One region of the Parabacteroides sp. KHUB-02 genome, then DNA from elsewhere that is predicted to be linked to it. Evidence: riboswitches for the same ligand, from Rfam matches in the RefSeq annotation. Region 1 holds a riboswitch; each other region holds the start of a gene.

Region 1 (4,240 bases):
GAGAAATATGCGTACTGAAATAGGCCAAGTTATGCCCGTCGCAACCGCAATCATGCGTATCAGTGCTTTTATCGCCATGCGCTTGCTCCGCGGTCAAGGATTGATAACAAGGCATCCCGTCCCGGTGATGATGGTGAGGGATAACCACAGAAAGCAATGCCAAGATGCCGGCCATCAGCACCACGTATTGTACAACCCTCTGTTTCATTTTCTCACGCATGGCACAAAGATAAGGATATTTTTCCGTTTTTTACATGAATGTTGTAAGTTTGCGGTAAATAAAAAGATAGATGAAGTTTGGAGTAAATAAAAAGGTATTATTATATACCGCCGGTTGCGTATGGATTTTCGCCGGTATCAATATCTTACGCATCGGTATCGTCACATGGTTAAACGATACCCATTATTGGTTATTCAAGATCGGGGAAGCGACCATCGTTTTCTTACTTTTCTTCAATTTGGTCTTTAAACGGCTTTTCTATAAACATTCCGAACGGATCTCCCGGAAAAACGGGAAACATTGCCCGTTCTCTTTCTTCGACGTGAAAGGTTGGATTATCATGATCTTCATGATCGCTTTCGGGATCACGATCCGTGCGCTCCATTTACTGCCGAATTCTTTCATTTCTGTATTCTATACGGGATTATCCACGGCGTTGATCATAACGGGATTCTTATTCTTGAGACAAGGAAAAACCGTTGGGAATTGAGAATTGAAAATTAAAGATACAACAATCAATAATTTTCAATTCTCAATTCTCAATTTTCAATTCCCAAGTTTTTCGCAGATCAACTCAGCAGCCTTCTTGCCGCTCATCAGCATGCCGCCAAAGATCGGTCCCATACGGAAGCTACCGCTTACGCCGTTAGCGGCCATACCGGAAACGAATAATCCCGGGTAGATCTCCTTCGTGTTCTCCACCGTCGTCTGCTCACCCAGCTCCACATTCAAGGAACGCTCGCCGATCACGCCTCCGGTCGGTGTATTCAATTGGATATCATTCTTACGGGCTACCACACGGGCAATCTCGCAATCATGCCCCGTACCTTCCAAGACAGCCTTTGCCATGATCGTCAACGGATCCACGTGCATCCCCTCACGGATTACCGGAGCCCAGTTCACTACCACACCGGCTACGGCATCGTTATGAAACACCACGTCCTCTACCGAATAGCAGTTAAAGATCGTAGCGCCCGCCTTCGTCGCCTGATAAATCAAAGCGGAAGTGGTATGTACCGAATCCATGATATACGTGCCGTTAGCACCTTCCTTATAGCTTACGCCCAATTCCTTGATGATCGGCATAGCCTCTTCCTGCACCACGATATCGTTGAACATCATAGCGCCGCCCCACATACCTCCACCGGGAGCCAGCTTACGATCAAACAACGCCACCTTCTTACCGGCTTTCGCCAAGAAATAAGCGGCTACGATACCGGAAGGTCCCCCTCCCACGATCGCTACATCCACAGACAAGTTGCTCTTCAACTTCTCGAAGTAAGAGTCAATGATTCCACTTGAAACAATCTGTTCCATCTTAATAACTAATTAAAGTTTAAACATCAGGGAGCACATAGAGGTAACGCCCCCTTTATTTCCTAGTTCTACCTTATTTTCCCTTCGCCGGCATTACCCGGATCAGGTTCGATGGGTATAATCTCAGCCCGTATGACTCGGGCACCCCTATGTGAAAAGTCGGGAGCAAATGTACAAAAAATTAGTATAACTGTACACCTTCAGGTTCCACTTCTATGTTTCCCCTCAATTTTTCCGTCATTCGGATGGATAATGTATAAGATGCCTTGAAGATTTGCCAGCAATTTCATCGGGTACAATAGCCAATAACATTCATATAAAACCATAGGTTATCAGTATAATTATCACGGTATGTTAGTCTTTTCCTTGTTGCAATGCAAATTCTTTGCAAAAATCATCGGTCAAATAATAAATATCTGTAACTTTGCTTACGATAAACGTAGTGGTATTAAATCTGTAAATCTTGTAATTAGGTAATTCAAACTTATAGTTTCTATCTCTGGTTTTCAATTTATCAACCAATAGGACTCATATTAATCCTTATAAATCACTGCAATTATGTCAATGCATGCTATAGAAAGTTTGGTGGAATATTCCGTGATAACAACAGCGACCGCCTCTCCTGTTCCACCTTTGGCACAAAGTATTTGTTATAGTCTTTACCAAATCCAGAATCAACTGGACTGCGGGTACACGGTATTACGGGTTCGTGATGAACTGGAACAACTCGGTTATCTCTCTCTTTTGCCTCCGGAGCAATTGCCTGAGCCGGAGCGTAGCGAGGCGAGGCGGCTTGCCATAGAGGGCGGTTTCTTGAAAGATGGTACTTATGTGGACGGTTGTTCCGGAAAGTGTTGTGTCACCGCAGGGACTGCGTTATGGAAAAAGCTGCTTGAGATGGGTGTTCTTCCTGTATCGGCAAAGGCGGAACTTCGGCTACTAGCCCCTTTGGAATTGGCGGAACAAATTGTTCCCTTAGCTTCTAAGGCACTTGCCGAAGGGGATAAAAGAGGAGCCGATACGCTGGGACATTGGTATGCGTTCTTTCCGCTACTTTGCGTAGTGGAAGGTTTGGACGATGACAATGCACCCGAACCGGAAAGAATCCAAGCGTTGCTCCGGCTGCTGGCAGTTCCCGAAGCGTTTGAAGTGGCAGGAGCCTATGGGAAAGAGATGGATTTCGATTTTGAAGAAGAGGAAATGTCTTTCCTTGCCGGTTGGGAGACCCCGTACAACCAGTGGAAAGAGAAACAGGAATCTCTATTTCCAGAATTTTGTAAACGCATAATGTACAAGCTTATAGAAAAGCATGATTTTGCGGAAGCCGACCGTTATGCCTCCCTTACAGGAGATGAAAATGATCCGTCACGCCTGCTCCACCGTTGCGTGGTCAGTTTCGCTTGCCACCAATGGCTGAAGGCACAAGAACCGGGCACGTTGCCACCGGAACGCCTGCTCTCTCTCCTTGAGGTCAAAGAGGGGCTTGAGTACCTGAGCGGACTGCCGTTAACTGAGCAGGAACTTGCTACTTGCCGTATTTATTTGTTACAGACACTTGTATTGTTGGGTGATTATCCGGCTACCATCGAAATGCAGCGATCCCTGTTTACGGAAGCTATCAACAAACTGGAACAATACCCCGAAGGAGAGACAAAACAGATACAACAAATCGCATTATCCATCAGCTACTACCAAATGCTATACACTAATCTTCCGGACGATTATCCCTCTAAGAAAGAATGGATGCGAAAAGGATTTCCCGGATTGATGGAACTACCCGGCATCAAACGGATATGTGGTGAACTGCTTCCTGAAATGCCGCAAATGGCAGATACGCTGCAAGGATATATGGAACAATGCGATGCCTTGATACAATATCTTAAATAAAAGAAGTTATGTGCTTTACCGTCAGAAAAATCAATATCATATTGTCGCTGCTGTTAGTGGTGGTATGTTCTTGGGGACAAGTAACGGATGCGAAGAATTTTACAATCACTCCGCAAACCGTAGTGAAAACCAATTTGCCCAAACAGGCTCCCTGCTTGTTTGAGTTGCAAGACATATTGAGAGAACGATTCGGGCAAAGCGCCATTATGGGAGGGTTACGGGCAAAAGGCAATTCGGTTATCGAGCTTTGGACAGACTCTGAGTTGGAAGGGAAAGAACATTATATACTCGATATATCGGCGAACAAACAAATTGCTCCTCAACATATTGAGAAATGTAAAAAGCTTAATCTTCTTCCGACCAGTCATCAGACCAACCGAATTCTTTATCCCGGAATAATTCAGCTAATCCCGAAATCTGCTTGAACCGAAGTAACTCATTTTTATCCATTCCAATATTACGCATGATCCACTTATCAGACATCCCAGATTTGACCAACTCCGTAACAATCTCCGTCATAAGTTCCAAGTTGTGCATCCCTCGAGCCCTGTTATGGCGAATGGTTGAAGCCATTCGGTTTGAAATATCTTTCTCAATCACCGTTACAGGCAACATTCCTTTCTCACGATCATAAATCCTTTGAGATTGCTTCATAACCAGATAACGATGATAACCATCTACTATCTCATATAAATCATCCTCTTCAAGATAATAACAGACGCAAGGCATCGTATAGCCATCCTCCCAAATGGAAAGTTCCAATAATCGCATTTCCGGTGGTGCCATGATATTAGGGTTATAGCTGTTGGCTACAAT
Region 2 (4,240 bases), 590 kb from region 1:
CCCCAGACTGTAATAGCATTTCTTTTTAGCTGTTTATTCTTTTTTATTAGGGATTCTTTAAGAATACATATTAGGAGGATTTCGTACTTTTGCCCTCTAAATATTGATTAAAATAATGTTTAGATATCTTTTAATTTATATGGCCTGCCTTCTATTCGCCTTTTCCGTAAAGGCGCAAGGCATTTCCAATGACACGATTCCGAAAGAAGTGCTGATGCTGGATGGTAAGCCTATGACCGAAAAGCAAATACAACGTTATCATAAACAATTACATAAAGACTCCATACGGGCCAACAAAAGGATCTGGTGGTCTATCCTTGGCGGACCGTCTTACACGCCGGAAGCCTCCTTTGGCGTAGGTGGCGCGGTTTTGGCTAGCTTTCGCTTAAACAAGAATGATACGATATCCCAACGATCGTTTATCCCTGCGGGATTTAACATTACCTTAAACGGGACGTTCGTTTTTGCCGGTGCCGGTACCTTATTCTTCAACGAGAATCGCTTCCGTATTTATATCAGTTACGGTTATCGGAACGAACCTTCGCATTATTTCGGGAAAGGCTATGAGACGATCGAGCAAATCGAGAAGAGCGACTCGACAACGAAATTCCATAAGAGTTCTTTCCAACTATATCCCCGTTTCGTATGGGAAGTTAGGCCTCATTTATATACGGGTCCTCTTTTTGATATTAATTTCAGCAAATCAGATGATATCAACCCGGTGATGGCCGAAGATCCTTATTTCAATAAGTTCAAACGAGATTATGTCAATATCGGTGTCGGCGGCTTGATTCAATACGATACACGAAATGACGTGGCGACCCCAAGTTCCGGTATGTTACTAAGCGCGATCGCTAAAGTGTATGGAAAGTATTTAGGCGGTGCATATAATTATGAGATGTTCGAGTTAGAATACCGCCAATTCCAGCAAGTATTTCGTCCTCGTAGCACCTTGGCATGGATCGCCAAGACACAAATCGGTGTGGGAAACGTTCCTTTTACGGAGCTTCCTTCGTTTGGCTCTCCTTTCGATCTTCGCGGATACTATTGGGGCAAGTACCGTGACAAGACCATGGCGTATGGGATTCTGGAGTATCGTCATATGTTCGGCAGCGTGGAGAAATATAAGAGCGGTAATTTCTGGGCGAAGTGTGGTTTTGTTGGCTGGGTCGGCACGGGTACGATCGGAAACGCTCCTATCGTAGACTGGAATAAATGGAAGTTCAACTACGGCGTAGGCTTACGTATCCAAATGCAACCCGGCAAGAACTTCCGCCTAGACGTAGGCAAAGACCCGAACCAAAAAGGGATGGCGGTTTATATGAATATGACGGAAGCCTTCTAAAACCAGAAGGCTCCCGTCTACGATTTATGGAAGTATAACCTTGCGTTAAAATTATCGTTTAAAAGCCGGAAATATCTTAATATCGATTTTTTTCACTAAGTTTGCGTCGTCGAAGGGGTGCCATACTATATGGGCTGAGATCATACCCTTACTACTTGATGCGGGTAATGCCGCCGTAAGAAAAACGAATGTTAGATGGATAAAAATGAAACGTACCGTTATCCGGTAGCTTTAACGATCGCGGGCTCTGATAGTGGCGGTGGTGCCGGAATACAAGCGGATATTAAGACTTTTTCCTCGCTGGGGGTTTTTGGAGCCTCGGCGATAACGGCTATAACCGCTCAAAACACACAGGGAGTGCGAGGGATCCAAGCGATCTCTCCCGAGATTTTGAGAGGACAAATCGAAGCTATTCTTGAGGATTTCATCGTAGATGCCGTAAAAATAGGGATGCTACATAACAAGGATGCCGTAAAGGTCGTATCTGAAACTTTACCTTCCTTCCAACAGACTTCTATCATTTTAGATCCAGTGATGATATCCACGAGCGGAAGTAAATTATTGGAGGATGACGCCATCCGAACCATCATGGATGAGTTGTTCCCTAAAGCGACACTGCTTACTCCGAATATTCCCGAGACGGAATATCTTTCCGGTATAAAAATCAATAACGAGGCGGATATCTTACTTGCCGCCCGGAAATTGCAGGAAAAAGGATGTAACGCTCTATTGATCAAGGGGGGGCATATTCCCGGAGTAGAAACGGTGGATCGGTTATTTATCAATGAGAATAATCCGATTTGTCTGGTCTCGCCAACAGTGGAGACCTTCAATACCCATGGAACGGGCTGTACGCTATCGTCCGCCATCGCCGCTTATATGGCACTCGGCCATTCATTGGTGGAAGCCGTACGATTAGCCAAGGAATATATGAATAACGCGCTCGTTCACGGGGCAAATGTATGCATGGGAAAAGGGCACGGACCTGTAAACCACTTCTTCTCACCCTCTGCCCTTCATAAAATCCGATGGAATCATGAATAAGCTGGTCGTAATTACTACACCTTATTTTTTTGCGGATGAAGCTTCTTTGATCGAACTTCTATTTGCGGAAGGAATGTCTCGTTTACATCTACGTAAACCGGATTGTAAACGTGATGAATTGGAGGGCTTATTGGATAACATCTCTCCGGCCTATTACGACAGGATCGTTCTTCATGATTGGTTTACCTTGGCAGAAGAAAGGGCTTTAGGAGGAGTCCATTTGAACAAGAGGAACCCGGAAGCTCCACCTTTATATAAAGGCAGTATAAGTCGTTCTTGCCATAGTCTGGAAGAGATTATCGAGTATAAACCGGTATGCGACTATGTATTCCTTAGCCCGATCTTTCAGAGTATATCCAAAGAAGGATATGGTAGCGGATTCCCCTTAGATGGATTGCGAAACGCGAAGGGCATCATCGATGATAAGGTGATTGCCTTGGGAGGAATCTGCCCGCAGACAATAACGAAATTAAAAGATATCCCCTTCGGCGGTGTCGCCGTTCTCGGAGCCCTTTGGGGAAACGATCCCTCCCTTCTAGTCGCGGATCAACTCATAAAACAATTCAAACGATTACAAGTATGGCCTTAAATTATTATTTCGGATATGATGAGAATGGAAGAGTCGGTCGGAGAACAACCGGATTACGCCCCCCTTTTGGTGGAAACAATCGCTTGATGTTTATAACGCATCGTACGCCTAAATATACGGAATGCGACGAGGTACGCATGGCAATCCAAGGAGGGTGCTCATGGATACAGTTGCGCATGAAGGATGGGATTTATGAGGATACCGTACGTACATGTGCCACTATCTGCGCGGAAGAATGTGAGCGAATCGTGGATTTCTGCGTAAACGATGATCTGGAGGCTGCCGTGACATGTGGCGCTACGGCTTGTCATCTGGGTAAGAATGATATGCCCTTGGATATCGCTTGGGAAGTACTGAAAGACAAGTTGGATTCCAATGCCATCTTCTATATCGGGGCTACGGCTAACACGTTCGAGGATATCCGGCTGGCCGTAGAACGAGGCGCCTCGTATATCGGACTAGGGCCGTATCGCTTTACGGGTACCAAGAAGAATTTGAGTCCCATCTTAGGTCTGGAAGGTTATCGTAAAATTATCGCTCAATGCAAGGAGGCTGGCATTGATATTCCTATCTTCGCGATAGGTGGTATTACGCTGGAAGACGTAGGCCCTTTGATGGAGACGGGTATAACCGGAATCGCTGTTTCGGGCGCGATTATCAATGCCCCCGATCCCGTGGAGGAAACCCGCCGGTTTATAGAGGAAATCAATAAGTACTAAACTAAATACATATGGCTACTAAAAAGAATATGCGTATTTCCTATCCGTCCTCGGAAAAGATTTATGTCCCGGGCGAGATCAATAAGATCAAGGTTGGTATGCGTAAGATTAAATTGTTGGACACGGTAACTTTGGATGAGCATGGAGAGCGAATCTTCAAGAAGAACAATCCGGTAATCGTTTACGATACGAGCGGCCCGTATTCCGATCCCAAGATATCGATTGATATCGCTAAAGGACTTCCTCGTATACGTGAGGAGTGGTACGGTAAGCGTAAAGATGTGGTTCAATTGCCGGAATTGACTTCCGCTTATGGCCGTGAGCGATTGGCGGACGCGAGTCTGAATTCCCTGCGTTTTCCCAAGCGATACTTGCCTTTCCGGGCTAAAGAGGGTAAGAATATCACCCAGATGTATTATGCGAAGAAGCGTATTATCACTCCGGAAATGGAGTACGTGGCGATTCGTGAGAACCAGCAAATCGAGGCTTTGGGACTGAAGTCGTATATCACGCCGGAGTTCGTCCGCAAGGAAATCGCCGCCG
Region 3 (4,240 bases), 3.5 Mb from region 1:
TCGATCACCCAGCTGTCGATCTCGTCGGAGAACTCATCCAAGTAGATATCCTCCTCGTCCGCTCCTTCGATATCACGGAATACGTCAATCGTATACTCAGTCAACATACAAGCCAACTTAATATTCAGACCACCCTTACCGATCGCTAAAGAAACCTCCTCCGGACGTAGATAAACCTCAGCTTTCTTTTCTTCCTCATTTACACGGATAGAAGAGATCTTAGCCGGGCTTAAAGCACGCTGGATAAACAAAGAGAGATTTGAGGTGTAATTAATCACATCAATGTTCTCGTTTCTCAACTCGCGAACGATTCCGTGGATACGAGAGCCTTTCATACCTACGCAAGCACCCACCGGGTCAATACGGTCATCGTATGACTCGACAGCCACTTTGGCACGCTCTCCCGGGATACGGGCGATCGCCTTGATCGTAATCAAGCCGTCATTAATCTCCGGAACCTCCAACTCGAACAACCGCTGCAAGAAGACCTTATCCGTACGGGAAAGAAGGATCTTCGGGTTGTTATTATAGTTATCCACACGTTGAACGATCGCACGTACGGTCTCTCCCTTACGATAGAAATCGGTCGGGATTTGCTCGGATTTCGGCAGTAGCAACTCATTACCATCGTCATCCAGCAACAGGATTTCTTTCTTCCACACCTGATAAACCTCAGCGGCGATGATGTGGCCGATTTTATCCTTATACTTAGCGTACAAGCTGTCTTTCTGCAATTCAAGTATCTTTGAAGCCAAAGTCTGGCGCAAGTTTAAGATCGCACGACGTCCGAAGTCCGCGAAATGCACCTCGTCGGTCACTTCCTCGCCCACCTCACAGTCGGCGTCGATTTTACGGGCCTCCGTCAACGTAAGCTGCAAGTTCTCATCCTCCAATTCATCATCAGCCACAACCGTACGGTTTCTCCAGATCTCGAAATCACCTTTCTCAGGATTGATAATCACGTCATAGTTCTCATCCGTGCCAAACATCTTGGCGATCACGTTGCGGAACGAATCTTCCAAAACGCTAATCATCGTATCTTTATCGATATTCTTCAACTCCTTGAACTCCGCAAGGGTGTCAATCATACTGATTGTTTCCTCTTTCTTGGCCATAATCTTACTTGAATCTTATTAAGTATTTTGTATATTTTATTTCATCAAATGTATACGACTCATCCTCTATCACGGTTACCTTCCGCTTAGCGCCCTCCGGTTTCACCTTCTTCTCGACAGAGACAACCACACCGTTCTCGTCGGCAGATTTCAACACACCTGTCAGCTTCGAGCCGTTTTTCAACAGCATCTCCACCTCGTTTCCGATGTTCTTGACGTATTGGCGAAGTACCTTAAAAGGAGAAGTAATGCCGGCGGAGCCAACCTCCAGCTCATAATCCTCGACGTCACGATCCAGATGCTCCTCCAAATACCGGCTCAACTCAGCGCAATCATCAATGCTTACCGCTTCATCGTTATCAATTTCAACGACTATCAGGTTCCCCGGTTTAATCACTACGTCTACTAAATAATTGCTTGAAGAGGCTAGTTTTTCCTCTACTAATTGGCTTACCACTTTCTTTTCTATCATACACATATCTGTTAAGAACAAAAGAAGGGGACTACCCGCCCCCTCCTCAACTTCACTTAATCGCCCGCAAATATACAAAAAATCAATGAGTTCTCAAAATATCCTCATCTTTTTGCAGAAAAAATTAATACGACACAAACCGGATTACGATCGATAGTAATCAGAATTAATATCTATAGAAATCCGATTTACTATTGATAGTAATATTTATTAACATTTTTATGCCTATCTTTGCTGCCGAATACGAAGGGGTGCTCGCGGAATCCTTCACGAAAGGAGCGGGCTGAGATCATACCCATAGAACCTGTACAGGTAATGCTGTCGTAGGGATTCATGCTTCTCCGATCCTTTCTATTCATCTATTTAGTTTTAAAGCAAAAAGATGAAAAGATGAAAAATGTATTGGTTATCTTGGCCGGCTCCTTGCTGGCTACAACCGCCAAGGCACAAATGCCCAGTCCGGTCGACTCCTTGAAAATCTCAAAAGACGTATCTTTAGATGAAGTGGTTATTACCGCTACCAAAGTCGGGAAAGAGACCCCGGTAGCTTATAGCGACATCTCCAAACAAGAACTAAGCAGCCGGAACAACGGGCAAGGTATCCCATTCCTTATCTCCCAATCCCCGTCTGTTATCATGACCTCGGATGCCGGAACGGGTATCGGTTACTCCGGTTTTCGTATCCGGGGTACAGACGCGAACCGTATCAATATCACGATCAATGGCGTACCGGTTAATGACTCCGAGTCTCATACCGTATTCTGGGCTAATATGGCCGATATAGCTTCCTCGGTAGAATCGATCCAGATCCAACGAGGTGCCGGAACCTCTACGAACGGAGCCGCGGCTTTTGGCGCTACGGTCGCCATGCAGACCGAGAAACCGTCCTTAAAGCCTTACGGCGAATATTCCGTATCAGCAGGTTCTTTCAGTACGCTGAAGCATACGGTAAAAGGCGGCACCGGATTACTTTACGATCATTTCGCTTTTGATGCCCGCTACTCCAATATCCGTAGCGACGGCTTTATCGATCGTGCCTCCGCCCGTATGAGCTCTTACTATGCCTCCGCCGCTTTCTATGCCGATAATACATTGATTAAATTCCAAGCCTTCGGGAACAGCGAGAAGACCTATCAAGCATGGAACGGCGTTCCGTCTTATTTACTTGACACAGATCGTAGCTATAATCCATGCGGAGAATATGAGGAAGATGGAGTGAAGAAGTTTTATAACAACCAGACGGATAATTATTGGCAACACAACTACCATTTAATGGCCAGCCAGCGTATCGGAGATTTCTGGAATATGAACCTGACCCTTCATTACACCGACGGAAATGGATATTACGAGGATTATAAATCGAAAGCCAAATTCAGCAGTTATAAGCTACCGGAATATATCGATCCGGAGGGTAATACCGTAAAAAAGACCGACCTCGTGCGCCGTAAATGGCTCGACAATTATTTCTATGGGGCCGTTTATAGCGCGAACTATCAACGTGACAATACCCGCCTTACGCTGGGAACCGCCGTCAACAACTATGTAGGCGATCATTTTGGCCGGGTAATGTGGACCAAAAGCGCAAACGTCTTGCCACAACCGGATTACGAATATTATCGCAATACCGGTAAGAAATTAGACTACAACGCATACGCTAAATTGACTCAACGTCTTTCCCCTCTTTTCACCGGCTATCTGGACTTACAATACCGTGGGATCCATTACACCATTAAGGGAAACGATGACAAAGCCGGGGAAGGACTGGACATTCGTAAGAACTGGAACTTCTTCAACCCGAAAGCCGGAATAAACTTCCATAACAATGGCCATAACGCCTTCGTCTCTTTCTCCGTCGCTAACCGGGAACCGAACCGTGACAATTTCACGGAGGCAGGCCCCGAGGAACGTCCTACCCACGAGACCTTATATGATTACGAGGCCGGTTATAGTTTTGGTAACGACCGTTTCCGGGTTGGAGCCAATCTCTATTTCATGGATTACAACAACCAATTGATCCTGACCGGCAAGATCAGCGAGATCGGCGAGGCACTCACTTCCAATATAAAGGATAGCTACCGAATGGGCATCGAGCTTACCGGAGGTGTACAAATCACCTCTTGGCTGAATTGGAACGCGAACGTAACCCTCAGCCAAAATAAAATCAAGCATTTCGTGGAATACGTGGATAACTGGGATACCGGAGGACAAGAGATCAATGATCTAGGCACAACGAATATAGCTTTCTCACCCAATCTAATAGCGAACAGCATGTTTGATTTCGTTTACAAAGGGTTTATCGCGAGTTTCAACTCACAAATAGTAGGCCGCCAATACATAGACAATTCAAGCAGCAAGGATCGTTCCATCGATCCCTACTTTATCAATAGCCTACGTATCGGTTACGCCTTCCAGCCTAAGTTCATGAAAGAAATAACCCTAGACGTGACTATCAACAACCTCTTCAACGAGAAGTACGAGACCAACGCATGGGTATACTCGTATATCGAAAACGGCACACGTAAAAAGGATGACGGTTATTTCACCCAAGCCGGCACGAACGCCATGGCCAGGATCACCTTCAAATTCTAACTTAATTTTCAATTATCAATTATCAATTACTAAAATGGTTTGGCTAGAATACTTCGGAGTAATA

What was found. Region 1 has a riboswitch for thiamine pyrophosphate ahead of ACYIA1_RS04080 (sulfide-dependent adenosine diphosphate thiazole synthase). Riboswitches for the same ligand answer to the same signal wherever they lie in the genome.
Region 2: linked by a shared signal. The riboswitch ahead of thiD (bifunctional hydroxymethylpyrimidine kinase/phosphomethylpyrimidine kinase) and the one ahead of ACYIA1_RS04080 (sulfide-dependent adenosine diphosphate thiazole synthase) in region 1 are both predicted to bind thiamine pyrophosphate.
Region 3: linked by a shared signal. The riboswitch ahead of ACYIA1_RS18865 (TonB-dependent receptor) and the one ahead of ACYIA1_RS04080 (sulfide-dependent adenosine diphosphate thiazole synthase) in region 1 are both predicted to bind thiamine pyrophosphate.

Annotation. Positions count from the first base shown of each region.
Region 1 is NZ_JBWQEV010000001.1:937,786-942,025, reverse strand. Features, by position in the region: gene ACYIA1_RS04090 (DUF6769 family protein) at 1-220, opposite strand, end outside; gene ACYIA1_RS04085 (hypothetical protein) at 291-710, shown strand; gene ACYIA1_RS04080 (sulfide-dependent adenosine diphosphate thiazole synthase) at 767-1,537, opposite strand; TPP riboswitch at 1,600-1,696, opposite strand; gene ACYIA1_RS04075 (hypothetical protein) at 2,096-3,424, shown strand; gene ACYIA1_RS04070 (IbrB-like domain-containing protein) at 3,770-4,240, opposite strand, start outside.
Region 2 is NZ_JBWQEV010000001.1:1,531,580-1,535,819, reverse strand. Features, by position in the region: gene ACYIA1_RS06665 (BamA/TamA family outer membrane protein) at 116-1,345, shown strand; TPP riboswitch at 1,449-1,546, shown strand; gene thiD (bifunctional hydroxymethylpyrimidine kinase/phosphomethylpyrimidine kinase) at 1,541-2,389, shown strand; gene ACYIA1_RS06655 (thiamine phosphate synthase) at 2,382-2,978, shown strand; gene ACYIA1_RS06650 (thiamine phosphate synthase) at 2,969-3,697, shown strand; gene thiC (phosphomethylpyrimidine synthase ThiC) at 3,709-4,240, shown strand, end outside.
Region 3 is NZ_JBWQEV010000001.1:4,485,739-4,489,978, reverse strand. Features, by position in the region: gene nusA (transcription termination factor NusA) at 1-1,115, opposite strand, end outside; gene rimP (ribosome assembly cofactor RimP) at 1,120-1,587, opposite strand; TPP riboswitch at 1,825-1,935, shown strand; gene ACYIA1_RS18865 (TonB-dependent receptor) at 1,978-4,176, shown strand; gene pnuC (nicotinamide riboside transporter PnuC) at 4,211-4,240, shown strand, end outside.